DNA from 3 places in the Martinezella sp. CNPSo 3890 genome. Region 2 is predicted to be linked to each of the others. Evidence: riboswitches for the same ligand, from Rfam matches in the RefSeq annotation. Region 2 holds a riboswitch; each other region holds the start of a gene.
The links. Region 2 has a riboswitch for thiamine pyrophosphate ahead of thiB (thiamine ABC transporter substrate binding subunit). Riboswitches for the same ligand answer to the same signal wherever they lie in the genome.

Region 1 (6,973 bases), on a different contig from region 2:
TTCTTCGACGATGGAGTCATAACCGCCGACGACCTTGAAGCCCCATGCGCCGGACTTGAAGCCAGCACCGGCAACGACGTCAGGAGCGTAGTGGTTGCCCTTGTCGTCAGACCACCAGCTTGAGCCGTAGGAGGCGCCGGAGCCGCTGGAGTTCGAGTCTTCAACCGAGACGACAGCCGTGAAGCCGTTGCCGGCATCGTAGGTGTAGGTCAACTGGTTGAGTTCGTACGGACCGTCATAGATCACGTCGTCGTTGATGACGTCGCCGGCGTAGCCGATGTAGTAGTTATACTGCGAATCGGCCTTACCGACCAGGAAACCGCCGAGGCTGATGTTGGCGAACAGCAGCTTGGTTGAGGTCGAGTTGCCGTCGTTCCAGTCCCAACGGATGACCGTGTTGGTCTTCAGCGGGCCGTACTCGGTGTCGGTCGCGGTGTCGAGGCTCAGCTCGGCGCGGGTATGCCAAAGCGTACCGTTCTTGCTGTTCGGGTTGTAGGCATCGTACCATTCGCCTTCGGTACGGACGCGGCCGCCGATCTTGAGGCAGGTTTCCGTGCCCGGAATGAAGAAGTAGCCAGCACCGTATGCGTCGCAGATGCGAACGTATTCCAGCGGCTCCGGCTCAGCGGCGACGATCGCGTCTGCTGCGTGGGCACCGGATACTGCTGCCAGAGCAGCAGCGGAGCCGAGAAGAAGGCTCTTGATGTTCATTTTAAACTCCTGGTTGTATTATGCACTTCTATTTTACCGCGAGCGTAGAACTGGAACACTGCCCTGGGGATCGGTTTGGTCTAAACACGACCGGGCAGCCCGGCAAATACGCACCTGATGTTGGCTTGAGTCCCCTCGAACCTTCATGATTACCCCCGCGGTAAAAGGTTTTGAAATGCCTCTACCGATCCGGCCGATTGCTCGACCGTAAGACAACTTATGTCCTGTATTGGATTTACAAACAGCCCGTATGTTTGTCAATTATATGAAGGGCGCTGGGACGTTAGTCTTGGCCTCTGTTGCTTAAATGCAACTGGCGACCGCAGGTCATGGCGGCACCGGCAGAGATCGCAAAGATGTCCCTGTTCACGAGAACGCCTGCCAGTCAGGGCCGTCACCGCATTTAAGGCCACCGCGATGTCGGCGGTCGATGACGACCGTGGCTGCCCGATCTGGTCATGATATGGCCATCGGGAATTCCACGGCACAATGACCGGTCGGTTTGAGCAAAGATCAGCAATGAAATTCAATAATTCGCTACACACAGAAATATTGAATTTTCCTAGATTCCGGCGACTCGCGCCATCGGAGAGGGAAAATCGCGAATGAATGAGAACCGGCTGATCTTCATAGCGACCCCCTGCTTCGGCGGCCTCGTTACCAAGGACTACATGCAGTCCATTTTCTCACTGATGCAGACGGGAGCGCACGCGGGCATACAGCTGACGCTGGCTCTGCTCGGCAATGACGCCCTGATTACCCGCAGCCGAAACACGCTTGTCTCGTCCTTCTTGAACGATACAACGGCGACCCATATGCTCTTCATCGACGCCGACATCAGCTTCGAGCCCGATCAGGTCATGAGACTTCTGGAAGCCGATAAGGATGTGGTCGCCGCCATGTATCCGATCAAGGATTATGATTGGCAGACGGCGGCCCGCATCAATTCAGCAGACGGCGAAACACTTGCGGCGGCCGCACTTCACTATGTCGGTACACCACTTATCGGCCAGGTTGCAGAGCGTGATGGCGATTTCGTCAGCGCCATCTATGCAGGTACGGGCATGCTTTTGATCAAGCGCAACGTCATAGAAAGAATGATCGCGGCCTATCCGGAGCTGCGCTACAACGCAATCCACGCCTATCCCAGCACCAAACGCTCGCCCAGCACCCAATACGCCCTGTTTGAATGCATGGTCGAGGAGGGAACGGGGATCTATCTCAGCGAGGACTTCGCCTTCTGTCACCGCTGGCGCGCACTCGGCGGCAAGATCTGGCTCGATACCGCGAGCAAGCTGTCCCATACCGGCCCCCATCGCTTCGTCGGCAATACCACACCACGTTACTAAGGAGCGACAAGTCCGCACGATGATCTGCGCGATAAAGTTGCAGTTCGATGGGCGCGGCAATGGTCAATCTCCCGAAAAATGCGACCGCCGCTGCGGGGTTGACAGAGGACAAGAGTAAGGCATAGCCTTTTGACATTCACCAGGGGGGTCCCGGCAAGGGGCTGAGATACTGCTGAACAATACGGCTCTGCCGGTTGTGGGCGCAGTGACCCGTTGAACCTGATCCAGTTCATACTGGCGTAGGGACGGTGCAAGCGCTCGAGGCTTCGGATTCCCGCCTGGATTCCATGCCGGCGTCTTTTCATCATTCCGGCTGATTGACTGGGTCTCCAACTGCAACTTGGAGCCTCACACCATGAACATTGCCGCAAAAAACCTCACTCCGACCGTCACCACCGGCCCGCTGCCGGCCTCTCGGAAAATCCATATCACCGGGGATATCCATGCCGATATCCGCGTGCCGATGCGCGAAATCAGCGTCCATCCGACATCGGGCGAGCCGCCAGTTATCGTCTACGATTCGTCCGGCCCCTATACTGTCGAAGGTGCAGATATCCGCATCGAAGAGGGCCTTCCGCAGTTGCGCCGCGACTGGGTGCTCGCCCGCGGCGATGTCGAGGCCTATGAGGGCCGCCATGTGCGTCCCGAAGACAACGGTTTCGTCACCGGCGAACGGCTGACACCGGAATTTCCGGCCAAACGCCAGCCGCTGCGCGCCAAGGATGCCAAGGCCGTCACTCAGCTCGCCTATGCGCGCGCCGGCATCATCACCCCGGAAATGGAATTCATCGCCATCCGCGAGAACCTCGGCCGCAAGGCCAAGACCGAAGCGCTGGTCCGTGACGGCGAGAGCTTCGGCGCGCATATTCCCGATCACGTCACGCCTGAATTCGTTCGCCAGGAGGTCGCAGCCGGCCGCGCTATCATCCCGGCCAACATCAATCACCCCGAAAGCGAGCCGATGATCATCGGCCGGAATTTTCTGGTGAAGATCAACGCCAATATCGGCAATTCCGCAGTCACCTCCTCCATGGCGGAGGAGGTCGAGAAGATGGTCTGGGCAGCGCGCTGGGGTGCCGATACCGTCATGGATCTTTCGACCGGCCGCAACATTCACAATATCCGCGAATGGATCATCCGCAATTCGCCGCTGCCGATCGGCACGGTGCCGCTCTATCAGGCGCTGGAAAAGGTCGGCGGCATCGCGGAGGAACTGACCTGGGAGATCTATCGCGACACGCTGATCGAGCAGGCCGAACAGGGCGTCGACTATTTCACCATCCATGCCGGCGTGCGGCTGCACTACATCCCGCTCACCGTCAACCGCGTCACCGGCATTGTCTCGCGCGGCGGCTCGATCATGGCCAAGTGGTGTCTCCATCACCACAAGGAGAGCTTCCTCTACGAGCATTTCGAGGAAATCTGCGACATCTGCCGGGCCTATGACGTCTCCTTCTCGCTCGGCGACGGCTTGCGGCCCGGTTCGATCGCCGATGCCAACGATGCCGCGCAGTTTGCCGAGCTCGAAACGCTCGGCGAACTGACGAAGATCGCCTGGGCCAGGGATTGTCAGGTAATGATCGAAGGCCCCGGCCATGTTCCGATGCACAAGATCAAGGAGAACATGGACAAGCAGCTCGCCGTCTGCGGCGAGGCGCCCTTCTACACGCTTGGGCCGCTGACGACGGATATCGCCCCGGGCTACGATCACATCACTTCCGGGATCGGCGCTGCGATGATCGGCTGGTTCGGCACGGCGATGCTGTGCTACGTCACTCCGAAGGAGCATCTCGGCCTGCCCGACCGCAACGACGTCAAGACCGGCGTCATCACCTACAAGATTGCCGCCCACGCCGCCGATCTCGCCAAGGGTCATCCGGCCGCTCAGGTCCGCGACGATGCATTGTCGCGTGCAAGATTCGAATTCCGCTGGGAGGATCAGTTCAACCTGTCGCTCGATCCGGATACCGCCCGCAGCTTCCATGACGAAACCTTGCCGAAGGAAGCTCACAAGGTCGCGCATTTCTGCTCGATGTGCGGCCCGAAATTCTGCTCGATGCGGATTTCACATGACATCCGCGCGGAGGCACAGAAGGAAGGGCTGGAAGCGATGGCGGCGAAATATCGGGAGGGCGGCGATCTCTATATGCCGGTCGAAGCCCCCGCTCAGCCGGCCGAGTGACATGCGCATCCTCATCAAAGGGGCCGGCGTTGCCGGCCTCACAGTCGCTCACGAGCTGATCCGGCGCGGAGCAGAGGTCACGATCTCGGATCCAAGCCGGAATTTTCATCGCGCCGCCTCCTGGCTTGCCGGCGGCATGCTGGCGCCATGGTGCGAGCGGGAAAGCGCTGATGAGGCTGTGCTCGAGCGCGGTCGTGATTCCGCCGATCGATGGGACGCGATTCTGCCGGGCAAGGTCGTCCGCAACGGAACGCTCGTCGTTGCGCCGAACCGCGATCAAAACGAGCTGAAGCGATTCGCCAGCCGCACGACAGGCCATCGCTGGGTGGGCGAAGACGAAATCGCCGCCCTTGAGCCTTCGCTTGCCGGCCGGTTCCGCCTGGGCCTGTTCTTTCCGCAGGAGGCGCATCTCGATCCCCGCGAGATCCTGCAATCATTGAAGGACGATCTATCTGCAAAAGGCGTCACCTTTGTCGACGGACACCTGGATGACGATGGCTTCTCCGACATCGTCGACTGCACGGGGGCTGCCAGCATCGGCCGCATCCGCGATTTGCGCGGCGTGCGCGGCGAAATGCTCTATCTGCAAAGCGACGAGATCTCGCTTTCGCGCCCCGTCCGCCTGCTGCATCCGCGTTTTCCCGTCTATATCGTGCCGCGCGGCAACGGCCTGTTCATGGTCGGCGCGACGATGATCGAGACCGATTTCAAAGGGCCGATCAGCGCCCGTTCGCTGATGGAGCTCCTGAATGCAGCCTATGCGCTGCACCCGGCCTTTGCCGAAGCCGCCGTGATGGAAACAAACGCCGGCATCCGACCTGCCTTTCCTGACAATCTTCCCCGCGTAACGCGCGAGGAAGGGACGGTATTCGTCAACGGCCTCTATCGTCACGGCTTCTTGCTGGCACCGGCGATGGCCGAGAAAGCCGCCGATCTCGTCTTTTCCGGACACAACGAAAGGAGTCGCCAATGCGCCTGATCATCAACGGCGAAACCCAGATTATCGAAGCAACCACGCTCTCGCAGCTTCTCACTGCGCTCGAATATGAGGGGGAATGGCTGGCAACCGCCGTCAACGGCGAGCTTGTCCATAGCGACGAGCGCGATGACCATACCCTAACCGACGACGACAGGATCGAAATCCTGACACCAATGCAGGGAGGCTGATCATGCTTGAACTCTACGGAACCCAACTCGCATCGCGCCTTCTTCTCGGTACGGCGCGCTACCCCTCCCCGGCCGTACTGGCGGAAGCCGCCAAACGTTCGCAAACCGGGATCGTCACCGTGTCGCTGCGCAGGGAAACGGCAGGCGGGCGCAATGGCGGTGCATTCTTCGAGATGATTCGTGAACTCGGCGTTCGCGTCCTTCCCAATACCGCAGGCTGCCACGGCGTATCCGAAGCGGTGCTAACGGCGAAAATGGCACGCGAGGTTTTTCGGACCAACTGGATCAAGCTCGAGGTGATCGGCAACCACGATACGCTGCAGCCAGACGTCTTCGCGCTGGTGGAAGCGGCAAAAATCCTCACCGGAGAGGGATTCGAGGTCTTTCCCTATACGACGGACGATCTCATCGTCGCCGAGCGGCTGCTGGAAGCTGGATGCAAGGTGCTGATGCCCTGGTGCGCGCCAATCGGAACGGCGGCGGGACCACTCAACGTCTCCGCCCTGCGCTCGATGCGGGCACATTTTCCCGAGGTACCGCTGATCGTGGACGCCGGCATCGGCAGGCCGTCGCATGCGGCGACCGTCATGGAACTTGGCTTCGATGCCGTGCTGCTGAATACAGCGGTTGCTGGGGCTGGCGATCCGGCCGCGATGGCGGAAGCCTTCGCCAAGGCAATCGATGCCGGCAGGCAGGCATTTGGCGCCGGCATGCTGGAGCCGCGCGACATGGCCGTGCCATCGACACCCGTCATCGGAAAGGCGGTTTTCTCGTGAGGCTCGATCCCTTCTACCTCATTGTCGATAGCGCCGCCTGGATACAGAGGCTGGCGCCGCTCGGCGTCAGACTGGTGCAGTTGCGGATCAAGGACCGCACCGAGGCAGAGCTTCGCGCCGAAATTCGCCAATCGAAGGCAATCTGTGCCGCGCATGGATGCCAGCTGATCATCAATGATTATTGGCAGCTCGCGATCGAGGAGCGCTGCGATTTCATCCATCTCGGCCAGGAGGATCTCGCTTCCGCCGATCTCTCCGCCATACGGAATGCCGGATTGAAGCTGGGGCTTTCGACGCATGATGAGGCGGAATTGGAGACGGCACTTGCCGCCGAACCCGATTATATAGCGCTTGGACCGATCTATCCGACCGTCCTCAAGGCGATGCCCTGGGCGCCCCAGGGCCTTGAGCGGATCGGCGAGTGGAAGGCTCGCATCGGCGATCGGCCGCTTGTCGCAATAGGGGGCCTGACGGTCGAGCGTCTTGCGAGCGTATTTGAGCACGGCGCCGATGTCGCGGCAGTCGTGACAGATATTACTCGCAATCCAGACCCCGAATCGCGGACGCTCGAATGGCTGAACGCGACGCGGCGGCTGCCTCCAAATTGACAAGTTCGCGCCTCAGAGCCCGTGGGAGGGGTTATTTTCAGCCGCTTTGCCCGATGAACGGGCCATTCATTGAATATTCAGCTGAACATAATCATGCTGAAGACGTTAATTAGATGACTCGCGCATTCGCTGAGCACAAAGACTGCTTTGGAGGTGGTCATGATAAAGAAGACGGTTCTT
Region 2 (6,973 bases):
CGCCGTGCAGGAAGGTCTGGCCGCGCACATAGCCTTCCTCGGGGCTGTCGCCATAGAGCAGTCCATCGATGCCGTTCAGGTAATAATCGCGGCCGATGTCGCCGACCTTGCCTTCCTCGCCGAATTCGCGGGCATGCGCCTTGGCAAGATCGATGCGCTGCGGCGTGCTCGGGTGGCTCGAAAGGAAGTCCAGGCTCTGGTCGACGTCGGAATTGGCCGACATGAAGCGGCTGTAGTCTTCCATCGCGTTCAGGAAGCGAGCGGCGGCATAAGGATCATAGCCGGCTTGGCCGAGCGTGCGAATGCCAATCTCGTCGGCCTGCAGCTCCTGCTGGCGCGAGAAGGCGGCAAGGCGCAGCTTGCCGCGGGCAAGCGCCTGCTTGCCGGCCAGATCGCTCGACAGGACTTCCGAAACGACACGGCTAGCGATGACTTCGGCCTCTTCGCGCTTCTGCCTTTCGATGCCGTGGTTGGCGGTGACGTGCGCCATTTCATGCGCCAGCACGGCGGCGACTTCTGAAGCGTCGTTGGCGAGCGCCAACAGGCCGCGCGTGACATAGAGATAGCCGCCCGGCAGCGCGAAGGCGTTGATCGAGGGAGAGTTGAGAATGGTGATGCGGTAGGACTGCTGCGGATTTTCCGACACGCTGGTCAAGGCGCCGGCGATGCGGGCAACGAGCCTCTCTGTCTTGGCATCCTTGTATTCGCCGCCATAGCTTGCGAGGATACGCGGATGTTCGCGAGCGCCCATCTGCGCGCGAGGATCGTTCTTCTGGACTTCGGAGACGATCTGCGGATTGGCGGAGGGAGAAACGCTCGGCTGGTAGGATTGATCCAGCACCGTCTGGCAGCCGTTCAACATCGCCGCGGCCGTAAGGACGGGGACAAAGCGGCGCAAACGGGCTGCGACGGTCGCATCGATCCTTCGTTGTGCTCGCTTGCTCTGCTTCAGGACCTGCATCCTACTCATTTCGCTGTCATGCCGGCTCGGCGCCAAATCCGGTTGATCCTTACCGGGCCGATCATCGTCGTGCGCCGACAAAGGTTACTTCCGCCCCCATCTATCCGCATTTACCCGGACGGTCTCCACCCCTTGCTGTAGCCGATTTTGGCACCGGTTGCATAGCGAGACTCCGTTTAAATGTGGCGGCGTTGTATTTTAGCAAGCATTCCCCAAGACTTTCAGCCGCTTGCCGCGACGAAATTAAGGCAAAACCGGCGGCAAGATGCTGCGGCGCAATCAATGTTGCAGAAATGTGGTCAGCGCCGGAATGCCGTCTGTCTCCAGGAAGGTCCCGATGGGAGCGGCGAGCTTGATGGTGCCGCCATCGATGAAGACGGCGTGGTCGGCAAGGCGCCGCACTTCGGCCGGATCATGCGAGACGATCAGCACCGTATTGCCGGTTTCGCGATGCAGGGTTTTCAGGAGTTCGACCATGCCGGAGCGCAGGCCGGGATCGAGCGCCGCGAAAGGCTCGTCAAGCAATAGGACGGGCTTGTCGCGCACGAGAGCCCTTGCGAAGGCGGCGCGCTGCCGCTCGCCGCCGGAAAGCGTTCCCGGTTTGCGCGTCTCGAAGCCCGGCAGCCCGACGCGCGCCAGGGCTTGCGAAACCCTTTCCCCGTCCTCCTTCGAAAGCTTCAATGACGGGCTGATGCCGAGGCCGACATTGGTGAAGAGATCGAGATGAGCAAAGAGGTTGTTGTCCTGGAAGACGAGCGACACGGGCCGTTCAGCGGGATGCAGGCCGGTTACGTCCTGTCCGGCAAGCAGAATGCGGCCTCGATCCGGCGGTTCGAAGCCGGCTAGCAAATTGAGGAAGGTCGATTTTCCTGATCCCGACGGGCCGGCGACGGCGATGATCTTGCCCTGTGGCAAATCACAGTCGAAGCGGAAATCATGGGTGCCGAGGCGCAGCTCGACACCGGCCATGGCAATGCCCTGTTCCTTCATGTCGCGGCCGTCAGCCATGTCTTCTGCTTTCGTCATCGCGTGCACCCTGGCCGGCCGTACCGGCAATGGTCAGGAGAAGACATACCAGGCCAAGGATCAAGGCATATCCATCGGCATCATTGGTGCGGTAGCTGCCGAGCTTGCTATAGACCAGCCAGGGCAGGGTCATCAGGCTGTCCGAGCCGAAGAGGGCCACCGCGCCGAGATCGCCGAGCGACAGCGCCATGGCGAAGGAGAGGGCTGTGAAGAGCGGCTTGCGCAGGCCGGGCCAATCGATGAGGCGAAGGCGGGAAATGCCGCGAAGGCCGAGGCTTGCCGCCAGACGTTCGGTGCGCCGGACATGGACCGCATAGGCTGGCTCGATGACGCGGATGACGAAGGGCAGCGCCATCAGCGCGTTGATGACGACGATCAGAATGGCCGCAAAGCGGCTCGGGTCGCCCAAGGGCCGGAGTGCCAGGAACCAGCCGGTCGCCAGCACGATGGGTGGGACCAGCAGGATGAGGGAAGAGCTTCCGCTCAGCGCGATTGCCAGGCCGCGGAGGCCGAAGGTCTTTCGGCGATCCGCCGATATCACCGATCGGGCACGGATGATCGCAAAGGATGTCAGGACGGCCAGGAGTCCGGCGGCGAGCGCAATCGCAAGGCTGGTGGCGGCCGCCTGCAGAAAGATCGGCTGGCCGGCGAGCTTGAAGAGGTTCGCCTCAAGGCCGGTGACGACGACCGAAGCGAGCGGCAGGCCGAGAAAGAGCGTGGCCGCCGACAACAGAGCGGCATCGATCCATCGACGGGCAGGCGCCTGCCCATCGATGCGCCGCAGCGCGCGGCCGCTGGTGAGGCCATGATCGTCAGGGGCACGAAACAATGTCATGGCGCCGAGGATGACGAGAGTGACGACGATTTGCAGAAGCGACAGCATGACGGCGCGGCCGGGATCGAAATCGAAGCGCAGCGCCTGATAGATCGCCACTTCCAGCGTTGTCGCAGCCGGACCGCCGCCGAGGATCAGGACCAGTGTGAAGCTGGTGGCGCAGAGCATGAAGATCAGCCCGGCGATGCCGGGAATGAGGCCACGCAGGACGGGCCATTCGATGAAGCGGAAGACCGAGGCGGGCCGCATGCCGAGTCCGCCGGCCACAAGCCAATATTCCGCAGGAACACGTTCCAGCCCGGCAAGCATCAGCCTGCTGGCGAGCGGCATGTTGAAGAAGACATGGGCAAGCAGGATGCCGGCAAGGCCGTAGATGCTGATAGGTTGCGACAGGCCGAGAGTGGCGAGGGCCTGATTGAGCAGACCTTGCCGGCCCCATATGCCGAGCAGGCCGAGCGCGCCGATCAGCACGGGCAGGCCCATCGGCACGGCCATCAGCCGGATGAGCCAAAGGCGGCCGGGAAAGCGCGGCTGGCGCGCCAATGCGCGCGCGACCGGAATAGCGAGTACAACGGAAAGCAGCGTCGAGAGCACCGCCTGCAGCAGCGTGAAGCGCAGGACGCGCAGCAAGTAGGGATCTGCCAGCGGATTGGTACCGCCGGAGTCGATGCCGGCGGCGAGCAGAACGAGCACCGCGATCCCGACGAAGAGCACGATGCCGGCGAGGTTGACTGCCCCGCCGGAAATGGCGCGTCTTCGCTCTGGTGCCGTGAGTATCGTCAAGGCATCAGTTGCCGCTGGTGGCGGCCAGCCATTCGTCGATCCAGGTCTTGCGGTTCTTGTCGACATCGGCGGGGCTCATCAGGAAGGTCTTCGAGGGCACCACGAGCTTGTTGAAGGCGTCCGGCAGCGGCTCCGAAGTGGCTGAAACCGGCATCATCCAATTGCTTGTCGGGATGATGTCCTGGAAGCCCGTGGAGATCACGAATTTGAGGAAGTCGCGGGCAAGCTGCTTGTTCGGCGAGGACTTGATGAGGCCGGCGACCTCGATCTGGATGTAATGCCCTTCCGAGAAGGCGGCTGCCTGATAGCGGTCGGTCTTGTCCTCGATCATATGATAGGCAGGCGACGTCGTATAGGAGAGCACCATCGGCGCTTCGCCCTTTGTGAAGAGGTCATAGGCTTCCGACCAGCCGGGAGTGACAGTCAGGATGCGGCCCTTGAGCTTTGTCCAGGCATCGGCGGCCTTGTCGCCATAGATCGACTTGACCCAGAGCAGCAGACCGAGACCCGGCGTCGAGGTGCGCGGGTCCTCGATGACGATCTTCTGATTGGGATCGCCCTCGACGAGATCCTTCATGCTCTTGGGGGGATTCTTGACCGTCTGGCTGTCATAGATCACGGCGAAATGGCCGTAGTCGTAGGGCACGAAAACATCGTCCTTGAAACCGCCGGGAACCTTGAGGGCCGAGGTGTCGACGCCGCTGGCATCGAAAAGGCCGGTATCCTTCGCTTCATCGATGAGATTGGTATCGAGGCCGAGAACGACATCGGCCTTGGTGCCCGTCCCTTCCAGCTTCAGACGCGAGAGAAGCGCCACGCCATCGGTGACGGCAACGTAATTGACCGTGCAGCCGCAGGTCTTCTCGAAAGCGGCCTCGACCTTGGCGCCCGGACCCCAGTCGGCGGTGAAGCTTTCATAGGTGTAGATGGTCAGAGTCTTGTCGGCTGCTTCGGCCGTCTGGGCGGCAAAAAACGACGTTCCGGCGGCAAAGGCCAGGCCTGCGAAGAATGACAATAGCGAACGGTGTTGCATGACAGCGCCTCCTTTTTGGTTTCGTCTTGAAGGGGAAAAGGGCGCTATGATTTCGTCACGCGTCTAATCCCTCCGCCGGTGTTAGCCGGATCAGGTTCCGCGGGTTGGCCGGTGAAAGCCTCTCAGCCGAAATGTCCGAAGGACATAAGGCACCCCGTTAGAGCGTCGGCAGATTTAGCCTTGTGACGAAGGGATGACAAGGGAAATGATGCCCTTGCCGATTGCAGCATGAACGATTTACTCGGCAGCCTCCGCGACCGCCGGGCTTTCTAATTTCTTCGTCGCCCCCGGAAGCTGCACGTTCTTCAGCGTCAGCGCGGTCAAAAGGCCGAGAAGGCAGATGCCGGCGGCGGTCACGAACAGCGGGCTGAAGGCGCTCGCATAGGCATTGGCGACCGCCTCGCGGGTTGCTTCCGGCAAAGCCGCCATCATCTTCGGCGTCAGCTGCTCGATATCGGATACGCCTGATATGGAGATACCGACATTGCCGAGTTTGGCGGCGATGATGGCGCCGTAGATGGAGATGGCGATGGAGGCGCCGCCCATGCGCGAGAGCGTGACGGCGCCCGTTGCCGCGCCGACGTCACGGGAAGCTGCTGCATTCTGCACGCCGATGACGGGTACCTGCTGCGCAAGGCCGATGCCGATGCCGTGCAGCAGCATCAGGCCGCCGATGATGACGATGGGCGTACCGGCAGGCAGGAAGGCAAGTGAGCCGAACGCGATGGCGCTGCAGGCAGCACTCGCGACGGCGAAGGGCTTGTAGCGCCCTCTCGCGGCAATCAGCCGGCCGGCCGATAGCGAGCCGCAGACGATGCCGCCGGTCAGGAGAATGAACAGCAGCCCGGCCATCGATGGCGAAAGGCCCGTCGTCGTCTGCAGGAAGAGCGCAAAATAATTGACCATGCCGATGGCCACGGCGCCGCTTGTGATCGAAATGATCAGCAGAAGGCCGAATGTCGGGTTGCGGAACAACGTCATCGGCACGATGGGCTCCGGTGCGCGACGCTCGATGAAGACCCAGGCGATAGCGCAGATCACGCCGAAGGCGATGATGCCCAGGCACTGCGGCGACAGCAGAGATCCGAAGAGTTCGCTGCCGTCGGCGGCAAGCACGATGCTCGTCGTTGTCAGCGCAAGAACGATTGCGCCGGCATAGTCGATCTTCGGGCGTCGGGCCGGTTTGCGATAGGGAAGCATGGTAGCAAGGCCGGCCAGCACGATAAAGCCGATCGGGACGTTGACGAGGAAGATCGAACGCCAGCCGAAGAGATCGCTCATCGTGCCGCCGAGAACCGGGCCGATGGCGCCGGAAGCCATGAGTACCAGGCTCGAGTAACTCTGGTAGCGGGCGCGTTCCCGCGGCTCGAAAAGATCGGCGTTGACAGCGAAGATCGAGACCATGATGCCGCCGCCGCCGAAGCCTTGAAGGACGCGGGCGGCGATCAGCGTATCCATCGAGACGGCCAGGCCACAGACGGCAGAGCCAACCGTGAAGATCGCGATCGCCGTCATCATCACATATTTGCGGCCGAAGAGATCGCCGAGCTTGCCGTAGACGGGCATGACGGCGGAGAGCGAAAGAAGATAGGCCGATCCGATCCAGCCGAAGCGCTCCAGATGCCCGAATTCGCCGACGATCGTCGGCAGCGCCGTCGAGACGATCTGGTTATCCAGCGTTGCCATGAACATGGCGGTCATCAGAAAAAGGAAAAGAATAAGCCGCCGCTTATGATCCGCCACGAGCGGCGTGAAGCTTGTCTGCATGTCCATGGGGCAGGAAATCCGAACTTGGCCGAAACGTTGCGCGGTCGATCGAATGCGCGGGACGCCCGGTTTTCATAGTTGAGATATATGTGCCATTAGCATATAAATGTCAACAACAGGTGAATGCTGTTTGCATGTTTTATTTCTTTACCGCCTCTGATATGGTGGAAAGATGACATCTGCGACGAATACACGTGAAATTGAAGCCCAGGCCCTGACCGACGACGAGAATCTCCTGCGTATCGGCCATGCGATGACGCGCATGCGCCTACTGACAGGTCGCCGCATGATCGGCAGGCTTGCCATTCAGAGCGTCGCGCCAGGTCTCGAGCTGTCTCATCTCGACGTGCTCGATGTCGTGCGGCGGGCGGAAGAGACGGGCGAAGTCACCGTCGGCACGATTGCCGAGATGCTGCGGATCGATCCGTCGCGGGCGAGCCGCATCGTTGCCGACATGGTGACGCGCGGCGTGTTGCGGCGCAAGGCATCGCAAGCGGACGCACGGCGTATCGTGGTGGTGTTGACCGCGCTCGGGCAGCGATTGCTGTCGGAGATCCAGGCGCAGAAA
Region 3 (6,973 bases), on a different contig from region 2:
CGAAACATGGCGCTTTTCCTGGCCGCCCTGATGACAGCAGTGGCCGTAACACTTTACAATCTGAGCTGCCTTCTGCTCAGGCATCATCATGCGCTGCTGCACAATCTGCATCATGCGGCAGGCGCCCTGGTCCTCCTTGCAGGCTTCTACACCATGATCCGCTACATGCAGGCGCTGCCGGATGATGAAGGCTAGAAATACGCCAAACTCCGAAATTCGAGCCGGCAATTTCAGATAGAGTTCAGCCTGCGCGGCTATATCCTCGACCTGTCCCGATGCGAAATCGGCGACGCCCTAACCAGGTGTTGCCAATTTCAAACCGGGAACCAGTTTCACAGCTAGTTCGTCGCACCACTCCGGTGCAAAGCCCCCATGAACAACTGAGGATATCAAAACGTGGCTGATGTTTGTACGCAAGGCGTGGATACGGGCTTCGTTGCCCTGGGCTATGCCAAGATTGCAATTCTGGGCATCGTGCAGGGATTGACCGAGCTGCTGCCGGTTTCGTCCACTGCCCATATGCGCCTGGTGCCGGCCCTGCTTGGCTGGCAGGACCCCGGTTCTGCCTTCTCGGCTACGATGCAGCTAGCAGCACTCGCCGCGATCGTCTCCTATTTTTGGAGCGACGTTCGTTACGTCACATTTGGGTCGCTCGATGCCATCAGGCAAAGGGACTGGAGTTCTCCCTCCATACGGCTTGCGATCGCCATCGTGATCGCGACCGTACCGATCGTGATCGCCGGTCTGCTGCTGTCATCCTCCCTGAATGCCTGTGGCACCTCGCTCCGCAGCCTTTGGGTGATCGGTATCGCCTGCCTGGTCATGGGCTTGTTGCTGGCGATCGCCGAACTCTACAGCCGCCATCGGAAAGACATTGAGCAGATGACGCTGATCGATGCTCTGTTCGTCGGCATCACGCAGGTCGGCGCGCTCGTTCCCGGCGTTTCTCGCTCTGGTTCGACGCTGACCGGCGCGCTCTTCCTCGGATTGAAGCGCGAGGAAGCCGCCCGATTCTCCTTCCTGCTCGGCTTGCCTGCCATTGCGCTCGCCGGCTTGAAGGAACTGTATGAGCTTCATAAGGCGCATATTCCGATGGAAGCCTGGTCGGTTCTGCTCGTCGGCCTGATCGTCGGCAGCATATCGTCGTTCATCACCATCTGGGGGCTGATGCGCTTCCTGGAGCGCTTTTCGACCTGGCCTTTCGTCATCTACCGAATCGTGCTCGGCGCCGTCATTCTTTTTGGCGTGCTGACCATGGGCTGGGCCTGAGCAAACTGATTTTTAGCGTGCTGCGGACTTAAAAGGTGGCGCTGCTCTGGAGAGCAGCGCCTTTTTCGTTGCGGAGCGACTATCCGAAGACCAGGCCGCCATCGACGATCAGGTTCTGTCCGGTAACGGCCCGTGCCCAAGGGCTTGCAAAGAAAAGAACCGCATCGGCAACCTCGTGGGGCGTGGTGACGCGGCGCAGCGGCGTATTCGCGGCTATGATGTCGAATACAGATTCCGGAGTAGCGCCACTTGCATCCGTCGTGCGCAGAAGGCCGCCGGAGACCATGTTGACGGTGATTCCGAGTGGCCCGAGTTCGGCGGCAGCCGTGCGGGTGAGCGACAGCAATGCCGCCTTGGCGGCTGTATAATCGTGATAGGGCACCACGGGGTTTTGGAAGAGATTTGTACCGATCGTAACAATCCGTCCAAAGCCTGCCTGCGCCATCGCCGGCCGCGCCGCTTGTATGAGGTTCAAGGCGCCCTCCAGCGCGGTTTCCAGCTGCCTGGTCATCTCGGCCCAGCTCAAGGCATCCAGCTTCGAACGTGCGTCACCGTTGAAGCTGAAATCAGCCAACGCATTGTGGACGATGGTCGTCGGCACGCCGAAATACCCGGTCACCTCGAAGACGAGCCGCTTGGTGTCTTCGAGGTCGCGGATATCGGCTTGAAAGGCCTTTGCATGATCGCCGAGCTTTGCTGCGAGCGCCTCCGCGCTCTCGCGGCTGGCGCGATAGTTGACCGCCACTTTCGCACCTTCCCGGGCGAAGGCCGTCGCTATCGCGGCACCAAGGCCGCGTCCCGCACCGGAAACGATGACAATCTGATCTTTGAGTGAGAGGCTCATTTCTCTGCTCCTTGTCTGTTTGGCCAGAGCGCATGGAAATGCTGCACAGGCCCGTGGCCGCTTCCGACGGAAAGCTGGCCTGCGGCAGCAACCGCGGCGGCGAGATAGGTCTTGCCGACGGCGACAGCTTCGGGAAGCGACAGGCCCTTGGCGATCTCTGCCGCGATAGCGCTGGAGAGCGTGCAGCCTGTTCCATGCGTATTCTTGGTCGGCAGCCGCTCCGCCTCGAACCAGGTCACATGATCGCCGCTTGCGAGCACATCCGGGCTTTCATCCCCTTCGAGATGACCACCCTTGACGAGGACTGCCGAAGGCCCGAGCATGGCCAAAGCAAGCGCCTGACACGCCATGTCTTCGCGGCTTTTCGCCTCCACGTCATGCAACAGCGCAGCAGCTTCGGGCAGGTTCGGTGTAACGACGGTCGCCAGCGGCAGCAGCCGCGTGGTCAGCACGTCAACGGCATCGGCAGCCAGTAGGGCGGCGCCACCCTTGGCGATCATGACCGGGTCGAGGACGACGGGTACATCGCGATGTCGCGCCAGAATGTCCGCGACGGCACTGGCGATGGCGGCATTGGCGATCATGCCGATCTTGACGGCATCCACATGGACGTCGGCAAAGATCGCATTGATCTGGTCTGCCACGAAATGTGGAGGCACCGGATGGACGCCGGAGACGCCTTGCGTGTTTTGCGCGGTCAAGGCAGTCAGCGCTGCCATTCCATAAACGCCGCGGGCAGAGAAAGCCTTCAGGTCGGCTTGAATGCCAGCGCCGCCGGAGGGATCGGAGCCAGCGATGGATAAGACATTGCGGATCATTGGCGAGCCTCCTTGATGGTGTTCGCGATGACAGTTGTCGCGGCTTGCGGGTCCGGTTGGCCGCATATGGCCGAGACGACCGCGAGACCATCGGCTCCGGCCGAGTAAACGCTTGCGGCATGCTCTCCCTTGAGGCCGCCGATCGCGACCGATGGAACGGGGCATAGCCTGACGATGCGTGCAAGCCCGTCGAAGCCGATCGGCTGCTTGTGATCGGGCTTGGTGGGCGTGGCAAAGACCGGGCCGATCCCGGCATAGTCGACGATGCCGGGATCTATGGAGGAAGCGAGAGCTTCCGTTTCCACCGAGAGGCCGAGGATCATGTCCGGCCCGATCAGGCGGCGTGCTTCGGCGGCATTCATATCCTCCTGTCCGATGTGGAGGCCATCGGCGCCAATGGCGATGGCAGCCTCGACATTGTCGTTGACGATCAGCCGGACATTCGTTCTGTGCAGGATTTCCTTGAGGGCGCGGCCCGTCTCGATCATGGCGGCTGTCGGTGCATGCTTGTCGCGCAGCTGTACGATGGTTGCGCCGCCGGCAATGGCTGCACGGGTGGTTTCAATCATGCCGAGATCGGCACACAGCATGGGATCGAGGACGAGATAGAGCGAGAGATCGAAGTCTTTCATGCCGCCGATATCCCTGCATTGCGATCCAGCACTTCCGGGCTAAGGCCGGCGAGGGCGTCGAGGAAGCGCCAGGAAAAGGAGCCCGGCCCGTCTGCAGCCGCTCCGGCCTGTTCGCCGGCGACGGCAAAGACCGCGAGCGCCGCAACGGTCGCATCGAATGGATCATCCGGCGTTGCTGCGGCAAAGGCGCCGACGAGGCAGGTCAGCGAGCAGCCGAGGGCCGTCACCTGCGGCATGAATGACGAACCGCCGGCGATGCGCTTTGCCCTCCGCCCGTCAGTCACGAAATCCGTAACGCCGGTAACTGCAACGACGCAGCCATGCTTTCCCGCCAATTGCCGGGCGGAATCTTCCGCGTGTTCGACGGCGTCGCGGCTATCGACGCCCTGGCCGCGGCTCGTGCCGCCGGCAAGCGCGATGATCTCGGATGCATTGCCGCGAATGATCGCCGGCTTTAGCTCGATCAATTGCGCGACCGCCTTGCGGCGGAACGTGGTCGCATAATGGGCGACGGGATCGAGGACCCAAGGCTTGCCCGCCTCGTTTGCCGACCGGGCAGCCTTCAGCATGCCCGCAAGCCAGCCGGACGAGAGCGTGCCGATATTGATCGTCAGCGCGCCGGAGATAGCGGCAAACTCGCCGGCCTCCTCTTCGGCATGTACCATTGCCGGCGATGCCCCGGCGGCAAGCATCACATTGGCCGCGATATTCATGGCGACGAAATTGGTGATGCATTGCACCAGCGGAGGGTTAGCCCGCATGGTGCGAAGCAGATTGCCTGCAGTTGTCTGGTCTTGCATATCGCCCCTTTCAGGCGGGCGAGACGCACAGGGACGACGTGCTGGTACTTTACGAGGTCCCGAGCGACTCCCTCCGCCAGCATGATCTGGTTCAGGTTCGAAGGGTGCTTCTCAGCCCGCCGGATGGCGGACGCCCCTGTCTCTCATCTCTCTTCTTTTCGCAGACAAAGACGGCGCTGTCACCAGCAAATTACAAAAGTCATGCTGGCGAGTGAGATTGCCTGCTTTCTCGGCGACCCATGCGATGGATGCATAGGTGGAGTGATCCCTTAGCTCTGCAAAAACCTGTGGGCTTCGACTATATATTTCTCATCGAAGCGACGGGAGCGCCAAGCACGGCCGCTCAGCTTCGAAAGCCCAAGGAAAGGGGATCATCATGAACGTAGCACGCTCTTTCAATAACTGGCGCAAGTATCGTCAGACGGTCGCCGAACTGGGCCGTATGTCCACGCGCGAACTGCATGATCTGGGTATCGATCGCGGCGAAATCCGCAATGTTGCCCGCGCAGCGATCGCTCGCTAACGGCCGCACCGGCTCCTTATAAAGCTGAATTATGCCAGCGCCTGTTCCCTTGAGCAGGCGCTTTTGCTTTATGAATATCACCGTTCCTTTTCGCCGCGCTTGCTGAAGATTGCATCAATTTAGCTCTCTGCTTTTCGCATGGCGCATAACTGCCTTGCAAAGAAATGCCTATGAACTGAGCAAAAGACTGGTATGTTCTTCTCATCGAAGCGATGCATCTCCTCCCGCATCCCTTCGCTTCGCAGACGTCCTTATCCTCCTCCCAGGGACGGCTGCAGGAATAGCGGAACTCCTCCTCCCATCCGCTGTTCGGTTCTTGTAAAAAGCCTGCCGCTCCTCCTCCCGCGGCAGGCTTTTTCATTTCATGGACCTCCAGAAGATTGGCAATGACCTAACTTGGAAATGAGGCGACGCAGCTCAGCCCAAGCGGCAGGAGCGCTTCCGCATTAAAGTGTGCGCATTCTCCTCTCGCAAAAATGAAGAGCGGCCCCTATGTGCGACCTATGTAGCGCGCTACATCGAAGATCGCCCAAATTCGATTCCCGAAAAAGGAGGATGCCCATGACCGGTTCTGCCGAATATACGCCGCCGAAAATCTGGACCTGGAACAAGGCCAATGGCGGCCAGTTCGCCAATATCAATCGCCCGATTGCCGGCCCGACTCACGAGAAAGAACTGCCGGTGGGACGTCATCCCCTTCAGCTCTATTCGCTTGGAACGCCGAATGGCGTGAAGGTCACCATTATGCTCGAAGAGCTGCTGGCACTTGGTCACAGCGGCGCGGAATATGATGCCTGGCTGATCAAGATCGGCGAGGGCGATCAGTTCGGCAGCGGTTTCGTCGATGTCAATCCGAACTCGAAGATCCCGGCTTTGCTCGACCGCAGCGGTCCGAAGCCGGTCCGCGTTTTCGAATCGGCCTCGATTTTGATGTATCTCGCCGAGAAATTCGGCGCCTTCCTGCCTACCGAGCAGCCGGCTCGGGCCGAATGCATTTCCTGGCTGTTCTGGCAGATGGGCAGCGCGCCCTATCTCGGCGGCGGCTTCGGTCATTTCTACGCCTATGCTCCGACAAAGATCGAATATGCGATCGATCGCTTCGCCATGGAAGTGAAGCGTCAGCTCGACGTGCTCGACCGTCGGCTGGCCGAAAGCGAATATATCGCCGGCAGCGACTATACGATCGCCGATATTGCCATCTGGCCGTGGTACGGCGGCTTGGTCAAAGGCTGGCAATATGGCGCGGCCGAGTTCCTGCAGGTGCAGGATTACAAGAATGTTCAGCGCTGGGCAGAGCAAATCTACGCGCGTCCTACCGTCAAGCGCGGCCGCATGGTCAACCGCATGTCGGGCGATCCATCCGAGCAGCTGCGTGAGCGCCACGATGCCAGCGACTTCGAGACGAAGACGCAGGATAAGCTGGAAGCCGCTGGCTGATACGACAATTCCCTTTTGCTGAAATGAGCTCGCGGTCCTCCGGATCGCGAGCTTTTTATTGCTCTTGCCACCGGCGTTGCCGGTCTCGACAAGTCAGCCTCGCTCCACCTTGCGAAGCATAAAGTTCGGCTGCCGAGGGTCCGTCGCTCGGCATAGAGCGCGGCGCGATCCTGCGAAGCGTTTTCGAGTTCGGCGAAAGAGGAATGCTTCTCCATGCAGCAAATTGCTGACGACTGTACCCTGGATGAGAACGTGACCGCGGGTGCGTCGTCGCAGCAGCGAGGCGAGGCGAGGGGTGCGCTTCTGAAACATCTGGTGTCGGGCGGCGACGAACGGCTGGATTGCGATCCGGTCAGCGGGCTCAACATGTATGGCTATGGCCCCTCGCCCCGACCCGAAGATCTCGCTTTCGGTTCGTCGACGGCATCGACCATCTCCGCCGCCGCCTTTGTCGCGGTCGAATCCTATTACGCGGATTTGACGCAGGAGATGGAAACAAGCTCGCCGAAGGCTATCTACGACCGCGAAATCGGGCGCGTGCGTGACAATCTGCTGCGCTTGCTTGGCCTCAGCCAATCGTCGCAGCCGCGGATCGATGCCATTCTGGCCACATCGGGCACGGACATCCATCTTTTTTCGGCCTCGCTGTT

Region 1: another riboswitch for thiamine pyrophosphate. It lies ahead of thiC (phosphomethylpyrimidine synthase ThiC); the one in region 2 lies ahead of thiB (thiamine ABC transporter substrate binding subunit).
Region 3: another riboswitch for thiamine pyrophosphate. It lies ahead of thiM (hydroxyethylthiazole kinase); the one in region 2 lies ahead of thiB (thiamine ABC transporter substrate binding subunit).

What each region holds. Positions count from the first base shown of each region.
Region 1 is NZ_JBXSOR010000005.1:284,077-291,049, forward strand. It holds gene AC13RC_RS15885 (porin) at 1-711, opposite strand, end outside; gene AC13RC_RS15890 (hypothetical protein) at 1,317-2,060, shown strand; TPP riboswitch at 2,192-2,324, shown strand; gene thiC (phosphomethylpyrimidine synthase ThiC) at 2,416-4,242, shown strand; gene thiO (glycine oxidase ThiO) at 4,244-5,221, shown strand; gene thiS (sulfur carrier protein ThiS) at 5,212-5,409, shown strand; gene AC13RC_RS15910 (thiazole synthase) at 5,412-6,185, shown strand; gene AC13RC_RS15915 (thiamine phosphate synthase) at 6,182-6,793, shown strand; gene AC13RC_RS15920 (hypothetical protein) at 6,953-6,973, shown strand, end outside.
Region 2 is NZ_JBXSOR010000015.1:105,680-112,652, reverse strand. It holds gene AC13RC_RS26800 (M48 family metalloprotease) at 1-862, opposite strand, end outside; gene AC13RC_RS26795 (thiamine ABC transporter ATP-binding protein) at 1,241-1,969, opposite strand; gene thiP (thiamine/thiamine pyrophosphate ABC transporter permease ThiP) at 1,962-3,599, opposite strand; gene thiB (thiamine ABC transporter substrate binding subunit) at 3,610-4,638, opposite strand; TPP riboswitch at 4,689-4,805, opposite strand; gene AC13RC_RS26780 (MDR family MFS transporter) at 4,876-6,411, opposite strand; gene AC13RC_RS26775 (MarR family winged helix-turn-helix transcriptional regulator) at 6,578-6,973, shown strand, end outside.
Region 3 is NZ_JBXSOR010000005.1:98,858-105,830, reverse strand. It holds gene AC13RC_RS15105 (hypothetical protein) at 1-195, shown strand, start outside; gene AC13RC_RS15100 (undecaprenyl-diphosphate phosphatase) at 397-1,269, shown strand; gene AC13RC_RS15095 (3-oxoacyl-ACP reductase) at 1,349-2,113, opposite strand; gene thiD (bifunctional hydroxymethylpyrimidine kinase/phosphomethylpyrimidine kinase) at 2,110-2,931, opposite strand; gene thiE (thiamine phosphate synthase) at 2,928-3,563, opposite strand; gene thiM (hydroxyethylthiazole kinase) at 3,560-4,363, opposite strand; TPP riboswitch at 4,415-4,511, opposite strand; gene AC13RC_RS15075 (DUF1127 domain-containing protein) at 4,740-4,886, shown strand; gene AC13RC_RS15070 (hypothetical protein) at 4,903-5,247, opposite strand; gene yghU (glutathione-dependent disulfide-bond oxidoreductase) at 5,448-6,323, shown strand; gene AC13RC_RS15060 (hypothetical protein) at 6,537-6,973, shown strand, end outside.